DNA from 2 places in the Leptospira cinconiae genome. Region 1 is predicted to be linked to the other one. Evidence: riboswitches for the same ligand, from Rfam matches in the RefSeq annotation. Region 1 holds a riboswitch; the other holds the start of a gene.
The links. A riboswitch is a leader RNA that binds a small molecule or an ion and turns the genes downstream of it on or off. The one in region 1 is predicted to bind cobalamin.
Positions count from the first base shown of each region.

Region 2: linked by a shared signal. The riboswitch ahead of AB3N61_RS04525 (TonB-dependent receptor) and the one ahead of AB3N61_RS07005 (CbtB domain-containing protein) in region 1 are both predicted to bind cobalamin.

Region 1 covers NZ_CP162137.1:1,543,475-1,548,885, forward strand. The annotation lists gene AB3N61_RS06980 (cobalt-precorrin-5B (C(1))-methyltransferase) at 1-519, opposite strand, end outside; gene AB3N61_RS06985 (FAD-dependent oxidoreductase) at 520-1,275, opposite strand; gene AB3N61_RS06990 (DUF3209 family protein) at 1,285-1,659, opposite strand; gene AB3N61_RS06995 (CbiX/SirB N-terminal domain-containing protein) at 1,669-2,859, opposite strand; gene AB3N61_RS07000 (CbtA family protein) at 2,856-3,674, opposite strand; gene AB3N61_RS07005 (CbtB domain-containing protein) at 3,665-3,847, opposite strand; cobalamin riboswitch at 3,985-4,169, opposite strand; gene AB3N61_RS07010 (catalase) at 4,233-5,225, opposite strand; gene AB3N61_RS07015 (SDR family NAD(P)-dependent oxidoreductase) at 5,254-5,411, opposite strand, start outside.
Region 2 covers NZ_CP162137.1:966,349-971,759, reverse strand. The annotation lists gene AB3N61_RS04525 (TonB-dependent receptor) at 1-1,771, opposite strand, end outside; cobalamin riboswitch at 1,797-1,985, opposite strand; gene lsa26 (surface adhesion protein Lsa26) at 2,335-3,075, shown strand; gene AB3N61_RS04515 (CapA family protein) at 3,457-4,503, opposite strand; gene AB3N61_RS04510 (hypothetical protein) at 4,580-5,062, opposite strand; gene AB3N61_RS04505 (hypothetical protein) at 5,235-5,411, opposite strand, start outside.

The DNA.
Region 1 (5,411 bases):
AGTACCTAATATTGAGATACCGCCGATCAATCCAAGACGTTCGTTCATCGTTTTTTTGGCCATCTCTTGGCCGCCAGGAACGCTGATGGTCACTTCTGCGCCTGAAAATGCGGAACCTATCAGTTCTTCTAATATCATTTCCGTAATATTCTTTCTAGGAACGGGATTGATTGCAGGTTCTCCGATCTCCAATCCGAGTCCCGCTTTTGTGACGACCGCTACTCCTTCTCCACCTTTTAATACGATCTTGTTCTCTTGATTTAGTTTTACTTCTGCAGTTAACTCCGCTCCGTGAGTACAATCCGGATCATCTCCTGCGTCCTTGATGATACTACAAACAGCAGTATTTTCCGAGATCTCGCAACGTTTCAGTTCGAAGGTGACTTTTCTTTTGTTTGGAAGAGTAGTTTCAATTTCTCTAATGGCCTGGCCTAAGATAAGGACCCGAGTCGCCGCTTTTGCAGCTGCAGCGGAGCAAGCACCGGTAGTAAATCCTTCTCTTAGCTCCTTGGTTGCCATTTATACTCCGAAACTTGCGACCGGTGAGGGATTTCTTTGAGTGTTAAAGAATGCTTCCATTCCGATCCTGGATTCTAATGTCCCTAAACGAATTAGTTCGGATCTTACTTCCCTTAAAATATTTCCATCTCCGCTTAAAAATGCGTTCTCCGGGACAGTACAGTCTCCCAAAATCGATTTCAAAATTTCTAATACAGCGGAAATCCGATCCGGATCGGAAATAGATGGGATCTGGAATATATTCGGAAAATTGGAAATACCCGAGAGGAGATTTCTTAAATCTTTTTCAGAAAGAAAGTCCTCCTCTTTAGTTTTGAACCAAACCGTTATTGTGCTATCCAAACGGTCTGAGAATTTTTTGGAAAGAAGAAGTCCCGCAAGAGAAGTGATGCCGGTATCCGTTGCCAGAATGAGAGAAAAACCCGGAGTGGGCCATGTTGGATCTCCTACAAATTTTCCCCAAGGACCTGAATATTCCAGTTCTGCTCCTAATTCTAATTTCGGTAAAATACTGGAAGCCTTTCCGGTCCCTAAACGTTTCACGCAGATCTGGAAAGAATCCGCTTTAGAATCGGAAGATAAAATGGAATAAGCCCTTTTGATGGATTTTCCATCGGCATCGTTACCTAGATTTAGGATAACGTATTGTCCTCCTACAAACTCAAAAGCGGAACCGTCCGATCTTTCAAAACGGTATATATCCGAAGAAAGACTTATATTTTCCTTATCGATTAATTTTAGAAATTTTTGGCCCAAGGTTTCCTCCTAAGAAGGGTAGATCTCATGCACAAAATCGTGCATTTCTTCCAGATCCAGGTATAAGGTTTGAAAGGCTTTGGCGGAATTTTTCAGATCCAATTCCACTTTTTTAGTAAGAATGAGTAGAGAGGTATAATATCCCGATTTAGGATCTACTGTAGAAAGTCCCGAAATTTTTTGTTCTAACTCTACCAAACTCGCTTCGAAAAATCGGATCAAGTCCTCAAAGTTATTCGCATTCGTCAAAGACTGGATCGGCCCGGGAGAAAAAAGCGCCTCCGGTCCTATTTCATTCTTTTCATGTTGGATAACGGATTCGTCCTTGATACCGAGAACATTCATCATTCCTAATCTTAAAGCCGCAATTTCATGACACGCCATACTCTATTCCTATTGCATAATATTATCAACTAAACGAGAAACCAATCTATCCTGCAAAAGATGTTCCGAAACAAGATCCTCTGCATCCTCTACACTTACTTTTTGGTACCAGACTCCGTCCGGATAGACAACCACTACTGGACCTTCTCCGCATCTTCCCATACAGGAAGAGCGGGATATTTTAAAATCCAAATGCCTATCGTTTGATTTTAAAATGGATCTCATACGAGCGACTAAGGCGGAACTTCCTTTGCTTGCGCAGTCTATATTCTCACAAACAAATATATGTTTTTGTAAATTACGATGAGGGAATAAATGAGGAGCTACTTGGTTATGAGTTTCCAGATGACGGATACTCCAAAGAAGAGCCTTCAATCCTCCCACTTTTTTGGAAAGACCCGGAAGCTGAGCTCTATATTCGCATGTATCGCATGGAAGGGAAAATTTTCCGGAGATACAATCTTGTATTCTTTCATCCATGACGGAGAATAGTTCCGGATCGGGACCTAGATAAGAAGAGAGTTCCGTTTTGATCCATGGAAATTTTTCCGAAAAATTTTGTACCAAGGAAGAGATCTTTTGGATCAGTTTTCCTCCGAATAAAAAGTAGGGGACCACCAGAAGTTTTTCCGGTCTTAATTTGGAAGCCATCTCCAAAGTTTCCGGAAGTAGAGGGCTGGTGATCCCTATGAAGGAAGGAAGAACAAAGGAGAAATGATTTCCTTCTTGGAATAAACGAACTGTTTTATAAAAATCACCGTTTGCATCCGGATCGGAGGAACCCCTATTAACGATGATCACTCCGGTTTTAGAGGATTGTTCTTGGCTTAGAGGTATACATTCTTCCGCACGTTTTCTCAGTAAGGATACCATTTTAGAATGGATGCCTAAACTATTCGCAATTTTAAAAATATGGCCCGGAAACTCGGATTTGATCTTATCCAGAACGATCGGAATATCGTTTTTGATATGACCGGAAGTGTATAAAAATAAGGGAAATATTATAATATTAGAATATTCTTCGCCAAGATCCCTAAGAGCGGTTTCTATATCCGGTTTTGCAAGTTCCACATAGGCATGGGAAATTTTCAGGTCCGGACGAGTGAGCGAATAGGCCTCCACTAAGGAAACGAATTCCAAATTGGAATTTTCCTCCCTGCTTCCATGACCAAGTACCAGAACCGCAATTTTAGGTTTCATTTGAATCCCAATACCTGCCTTGGTTTCAAAAATAGGAAAAATAAAGAGGATAATAGAAACCAGAAGATCAGATTTGAGAAGAAGGTCACATATTCGAATTGGATCCTTAATTCTTTTGGAGCCGTAAAATTTTCGGAAATTTTAGGTGTGCCTAGATAGAATGGAAGTCCTACAAAAAATACGAATATTGCTAGAACGAAGGTCCATTTTAATAGATTATGGATTTTTAAATAAGATAGTATGGTCTGGGATCCTAAAACTCCGATTAAACTTGAACCAACACATAGAAACCACCAAGCTTGTCTCTCCGGATAATCGTATGCACTTGAAACTCTGCCAGGTAATTCCGGAGGAAGTCCAAGAAATGGGATCCCAAAGAAGATCAGAAATCCGCCGATCGTACTTAAAATACTTGGAAGGACTGCCTTGGATAGGGAAGGGCTTTCTAAAAATCCGTTCGGAGGGAATAATGCCATCCAAACAGAGATCAAAACTCCAAAAGAAATTCCTAATAGAATAGATCCAATGAAAGTCCCAAAATTTCTTTTTTGCCAAAGCTCGTCATCAATAGTAGTTTTTTTAGCAGAATTAGATGCCTGTTTTGTATGAGAATGAGATTCTCCATGTGCGTGATAATGGACATGTGTTGAACCGGTATTCGATTTTTCTGATATAGATTTGGATTCGAACTTCTCCGCTTCTAAGATCAGAGGAAGATTCCATACACAAACCAAAATCCCTAAAATAAGACCTGATACTAGACCGGAAAATATCCCGGTCCGTAATAGGTGATAAAATCCGGATCTTAGTGGCATGGAAAGCCCGTAGAATGTCTTATATCATGGAAAGTATCGTGCAAATACACCATCGGTTCCAAGCCTACGGTATAGATCGTAGAGATAGCAAGCAACGCAACCAAAGCTAGAACGGAACCTCTAAGCCATAACTTGGCTCCCGAAAAATCCTTCGAAACGGAGATCGAGCGCATAAAAATCCCTCCTAAGAGATCTTCACCTAACAAGATATAAACGATATTCGGGCATAAAAGAGTACACCTTAGTATCGTATGAACAAAAATGTTGAGTTTAGTTACGTAACCGTCTTACATCCGAGATCGGATCACGTAGCTTCAGGATTTTTGTAAGGTCGTTTTCTGACTCGAGATCGTCCTACTCGGCACGTCTTCCCAGGTTTTACACCCAGTGACATCTTGTGCCTTTTGTCCCTCTTACAGCGGCGGGTACCGTGACGGAATTGCACCGTCTTCCCATAGATGAGGCCATCTATGTTCCTACAAAAATAGACTGAGATTCCAAGATCTATTTAGCTGAATGATTTTGTATAGTATTTTATTTTTGAACGAATAAAATTCTTTAAACCGCACCCCTCCCTTTTTGGCTCGCGAGATACACATGTTTTCTCGCTCTCATCACGTCTCCTAAAGGGCGATGCTCCATTAAAGCTTCCCAAGGATCAAAAATTGTATCTTCGATCTTTTTCTGTAAAGAAAGACCATGCTCCGATGCAAAATCCTGAGTTGGGATCGTAAGAGTTGCGAGAGTTACGTAAGGCGCTTCCGATTCAGGCCAATTCACGGAAGCGTCTTCGATCGGTGTTGTTTTTTCATCCGTAAAAAATTGGACTTGGAATGTATATACCAATTGGCCTTCGGAAAGTTTTGCTCCCATATCACCGGCCCAATCTTTAGAGGCATCTTTGCTCGGTGTCCTATCGGTAGGGGGAAGTAGCCTGACTCTACATGCATAAGGTCCGAATGCGATAGGCGCCGCACTATAAAAAGGCTCCGTTGCAAATCCGCTAAAAGGTTTATTAAAACTTTTTGATACTTTTTTGATCCTTGCGAATGCTCCGAAAAATCCGTAAGTGGAAAAAAGATATTTTAGTAAAGGACCGCCACCTTTTGCGGCTGCGGTAACCACACCCACAAACTCGTCACTTTTAGGAGAAGAGAACGCTTCCAAATTAATGAGAAGAAAATCCTGAGCGGAAGTATTACCGTTTTGTAATGCGCTCGGGCCGTTCACTCCTAAGATCTTTAACGCAAATCCCCTGATATCTCCCGTGGTATCCGGCTGTATTTTCATACTTCCGCTGGAAAGACGGATCCAAACGTCTTTTGTTCCGGGGGTTGCAAACAGACCTTGTTTTGTATAATCCGGAATATTCGATAAAACTTCGAACTTTGCCTCTAGTCCTAAGATCTGCTTTCTATGTAATGTGCGGCCTTTTCCGAATTTGGAGGAATTCACTTTTTGGATCTTTTGGAACGCTTTTACATATTCTGCAAAACGAATCTCTTCGTCCGGGGCGATATCTTCTTTCCAATCCTTGCTAATCGGTTTCATAAAGTCTCCTTAAGAATGAATCCTTAGTTTATACTTCTTTTTTCTTATTCAGTCTGGACTGAGCGGATTTTAATTCGGAATCCGTCAGTTTAATACTGAATTCCGGAAAATGTCTAAATAGAAAATATTGCAGCCAAGAATCCCAACCGGTATATCCGATGAACTTTTTGTTCGGGATCCATTTTA
Region 2 (5,411 bases), 580 kb from region 1:
TAAGAGGGAGATATTTACCGTTCAGATAAGGCGCAGGAGAAGTATTGATCGCTTCTTGGTAGGTATATTCTAATAGAAATTTCCAGCCCTTGTATTCCGTCTTATGAGAAACCTCGGCACCATCAATCCTGGCAGAGTCGATGTTTTCAGGCCGGAGAGTAAACTGAGAATTCGGAATAAAAAGGATCATATCCTTGATCCTCTTTCTAAAGTAGGAAATCGTAATATTGGATTTAAGCTCCCCGTTTTTGTATTTGCCTGTGATACCCGCGTCCGCATTCTCACTTCTTTCAGGTTTTAAAGAATCGTTTGCTATGATCGTCCCGACCTCTCCAAATAGTTCCAAAAAACTCGGGATCCTATATTGTTTTGCGATATTGGATTTGAATTCCAAAGAATAATTTTCTTTTTCCCAAAACCTCCAGAGAAGTCCCGCTTTAGGATTCGAAAATTCGGAGGTTTTTATGGCAGAAGCGAACGGATCCTGCTTTCTATACCAAGGTTCATCGGACTGGAATTTATCCCGGTAAGAATCCCAAGAAACTCCCGGGGTTAAAACTAGTTTTCCGTCCAAAAACCGGAACTCATCCTCCACCTGAAACGTCGTGTAGGTTCTTGTTTTTCCCGGTTCGTATTTAAGATCGATATTTTGAGGTGTACTTCTGGATCTTTCGAATGTTTCCTTTTCTATCCCTGCATGAAATTTCAATATTTGATAATATTCTAATAGATAGAGAGTCGGAGTGATTTGCGCCCCGTACTGTCCCATATTGGCTGTGGAGTTAGGGGTTCCTTTGGAAAATTCGGATTTAGGATCGAATAAGTCGTCGTTCGTAAAAGATGTGAAAGCTCGAGTCTCCAACCTTAGTAGTCCATCAAACAAACCTTTCGTATCCGTTCCGAGTGAGGTAGTATTTCTAAGATATCTGCGATGTACTTTTTGGGTTTGGTTACTGGCTGGTCCTGGAATTCCATGAAATCTATAATTTAGATCGTTCCAAAATTTGATCTTGGTGGCTCCGATATCTCCGCTCAGTCCCAGCATTCCGGATGTTCTTTCATACTGAGCGTTCCTTCTTCTATCGATCGTATCGTCTAAAGGATTAACAAGCAATGTGCCGTGGTTGTTCAGATAAGAAAAGTTTTGGTCCGATTTTTCTCCAAGTAAAAATACACTAGCCCCGATCCCGCCATAAGTCCCCGTATGCGTTATGCTACCTTTTCCCGTATTAAAACTTCCGGCACCGATATTGACCCGGGTTTTAGGCGGACCAGATCCTACTCTTGTGACTAGGTTTACGCTTCCACCGATAGTCGATCCTGAAAATCCTACAGGTGCACCACTTCTGTAAACTTCTATACTTTGTAAATTGTCGAAAGGAAGATCCGCCAGGTTGACTTCTCCACCTTGCGCATTATTAAAAGGGACTCCGTCTATAAAGATCCTGGATTGGTTCGGGTTTGTTCCTCGAAGAGAAAGAGTGGAATACGACCCAAGTCCTCCGTATCTTCTGATCCGAACCCCTGCCTCTCTTTCCAAAACGTCCGGAAGATTCGTATAACGTGCATTGTATTGGTCCAAATCGATTGATGTCTGAAAACCGGTCGGATTTTTTCTGAAATTTTCGGGTTGAGAATTGGAACTGGTCTTTCCCACAACTTTTACAGGGGAGCTTTCCGTTTTCTGGTTCTCTTGGGAAAATATTTGAACGGAAAATAAAAAAAGACCTAGATGAAGGATCTTACCGATTTGTTTGGGTCTTTTGTTCATTGAGGCCTTAACTCCCGAAAGCCGAAATATTGAAAGTAGCTCGGATAGGTTTTCTGACTCACGCCCGGCTTAAGACCCTTCCCGTCTTTCGACAGTGGTTTTGTCTTACCGTTTAGGCGTTTACAGCTGCGGGTACAGCTCCGGAATTTCACCGGATTCCCTTTTCAGATCTACTTGCAAGACCAGGTTCCCAACCAGAGTCGAAGGGGCAATCTGAAAAAGGGTTGGCCGCCTCTTGCTTACGCAAGACCGGGCTGCTCCGGGCTCGGACATACGTCCTCGTCCTTCGCTTACGCTCAGGACGCTTCGCGCCCTGCACATCCCTGGCGGGTTTTGTAAATGAAAACTCTGTGTGCTCCGTGAACTCTGTGCGAAACTTGTTTGTGCATTTATTGGTTCACACGGAGAGTACTGAGATCTCGGAGGGACTTACATGCGGATTTTTCAAGAACGGAAAGAAATATTTTCTTGATGTAAGATAAAAATCGGAAAGGATTCACGAATTCGCGACCCAAAGGGAATCCCCAAGGGTCTGCCTACATAACAGGGAGCACCGAACTCGAATGAAACGAATTCCATCCTTAAGATTTCTTTTACTAGGGATCTTTCTTTTAACTACCTCATCCTTATCTGCGGCAGGAACTTATTCCGAAGGTTGGACAGTTGCAAAATTGATCCAATTCGAAAGCAGAGGGATCGTTTTTGAATCTTATGAAGGTCTTTTAGAAGTGTATACCATAAACGATTCGGAAGCTTGCGACGAAATGAAGGACGAATGTTATGCTCCGGCAAAACAAAAAATCGAATTCAGCGTACGCCCCGAGAATGCGGATGTGGTGAACTTCTTAAGCAAAAGTCTGAACCAGGAAATTTTAGTCCAGTACAGGATCCATAGATTCGAAGCGATCGCGTTGTCTTCCGATTACGAAGTGATAGGAGCTCAACTCCAAGAAAGATCACTTCCGAAAGGTTTACCGGACAAGATCGTAAGCAAAAGTAAATCCGGAGGAAAAAGGAATTTTTCCGTTACAGGTCGTATTCTAAGTTTAGAATATAAGGGAACTATGATTGGAACTTGGGAAGGATTGTATCTGGACGAGACCAGAAATAAAGTGCACCCTTTTTCAATTACCGATGAAGAGATCGCAACCTTTGCCACTAACACTCTTAAATTCGGACTTAGATATTTCTTAGGCGTTTCCGTGGCTTACGTAAAGGGTTGGAGAAATTCTCATTATGATATTTATGAGATCAACTTCAAAGCTCCTGCAGGTGCATTGGAACCTACCGGAAAGACTGAATAATTCACATTAAAGTTTTATTAAGTAGAAGACCGATGTAGGAACTCCTACGTCGGTCTTTTTTATTTTAAGGATTTTACCGGGGCCTTGTTGGAGCTCCTACTGAATTTTGGGAAACGGCCCCACCCCTTCGCAGCGACTCGTAGGGAGCGAGAAGACAACCAGCTTTGCTGAGTCGGTGACGAAAGTCAAACGAGGTGGAACGCAAGTTTAACACACTAAGTTTGATCGAACGTAAATTTTGAAAAAGCGGCCCCGCCCTGAGCTTGGGTGGTGGAGGCGGGTCAGCGGGAGAAGCCGCTTTCCCTATATCAGAAAATCGTAAAATTTGCAATCAAAAATACAGGCCGAAATATGTAGGAACTCCTACAGGACAGCCCTAGATTATGGATGGAAACTTCCGTCCGACTGGATTTTCGGTCCTTTGTTCGGGAAATCCGATCTAGTCAAAGATTGGATCAGCTCCGTAGTTTTTGCCTCCGGATCAGGAGCAGGGATACCGTTTTGGCTCAGTTGTAAGGGATGGATCTTACCCTTGATAAAATTCCCTTGTTTGTCCAAGTCCGCTTCTAAGACCAAAGAGTAACCGCCATAACCTTTCGTAGAGAATACCCTATATCCTAAAAAGTTCCCTAGTGAATAAGCGATCAATTTTCCTTTATACAATTCGAATGCTCTTGGCAAATGAGGACCGTGACCTATGAATAAGTCCGCACCGGCGTCGATCAACGCGTGAGATAAAGCGACTAAATTTCCTCTATATTCTCCGTAAAATCTTTCCTGTTCGTTTTTTACATGTAAAGCAGGTCCGCCTTCCGCACCACCGTGAACCGAGATAAATACAAGTTGCGCTTTCTTTTTGGCTTCTTTTACGAGAGCTACACCTTCTTCGATATGGTTCACATGATTATGCGCGCTTTCCATATGACTAAATCCGATCCAAGCCACGGAAATTCCTTTTGCGTTCATATAAGTGATCGCGCCCTTTTTTCCGGTGAATCTAACTCCGGCTTCGGAAAGATTTTTAGCGGTATCCTCGAACCCTTGTTGGTGAAAATCCAGGCTGTGATTGTTGGCAATCGAAACTATATCGAATCCTACATCCTTTAGAATTTTTGCATACGATGGCGGTGTCCTGAAAGCGAATATAAGAGGGCGATTGATATTTTTGGCACAATGAGGATAGTCTGTCAGAGTACTTTCGAAATTCGCAAATAGTATATCTGCCCCTCTCAAACTTGGTTCCACCTGAGAGAACAAAGTGTTTCTAGGATCGGAAGGAAGTTTATTCTCCGGATAATTTGTCCCCATGACTAAATCACCCACCGCTTTGATCTTCAATGTTTCCGGTTCAACCGATTCGATCGGTTGGCATTGGGAAAATAAAAGAGAGAGTCCTAAAAGAGAGGACAATGCAAGGTTTCTATACATAGGGGAAGGATTTTAGAAACCCTGTCTCTGGAAAAGCGGTTTTTCTAAGATAAAGTCGCTTAGATACAACCACATTTCACTGGATTAAGAAAGGGAGAGACCCCGCATCGGCACCGATAGTTAAACCGGAATTTTGAGATGTCACTTCTCCACTTACAGTATACCGCACGATACAAGAGCCCGGATTAATAGTACTAAAAAATAGACCGTTTACCGGATTATAAGGAGGACTAAAAGTAAAAGGCCAAAAATTGGGAAAAGTACCCGATGGACAAGACGATACATCTATATCAAAACCAACTGTCACATCATTACTCGTCCAATCGGAAGGAACCGATCTAAGACTCACTTGGTAGGAGGCATCTGCTCCAGCGGTCGTAGATAACACTGCTGGAGTAAATACGAGTAACGAATTACTTCCTCCCGTTACTAAGGAAAGCAATGCAGCGGCTGCCTTTTCCGGGTCCTTTTTATCATCTTCGGAAAGACCTAAAAACTCTTTACCTATATCCGTCCCGGTCAGCACCAGACCACAACTTACGTTGTGAAAAAGAAGCATAATGAATAGAAAACTTGTTATAAGAGCCCGCACCGAAGGCAAACTCTTGGAGGCCGAGAAGTCATACTTATCGACAAGATAAGTTTTGGGACTGACTATAAATTTCCTTAAAAGGTAAAGGGATGTTCGCATGCCTTATGTTAAATAATAAATTTACCGAAAAAGCAAGCCATTAAAAAGAACAGGTAGGAGGAAAATGTGCTCTAACAGATCCCAAAAACTGGCCCTGACTCAATAATTGAGGCACTGGATTATGTACACTATGCGAAATATCACAATATCCGAAAGCTTGGCAGTTAGCCCCCGCAGTATTTGCGTCTACTTGGATTAGGATCGAAGTATAATTGGG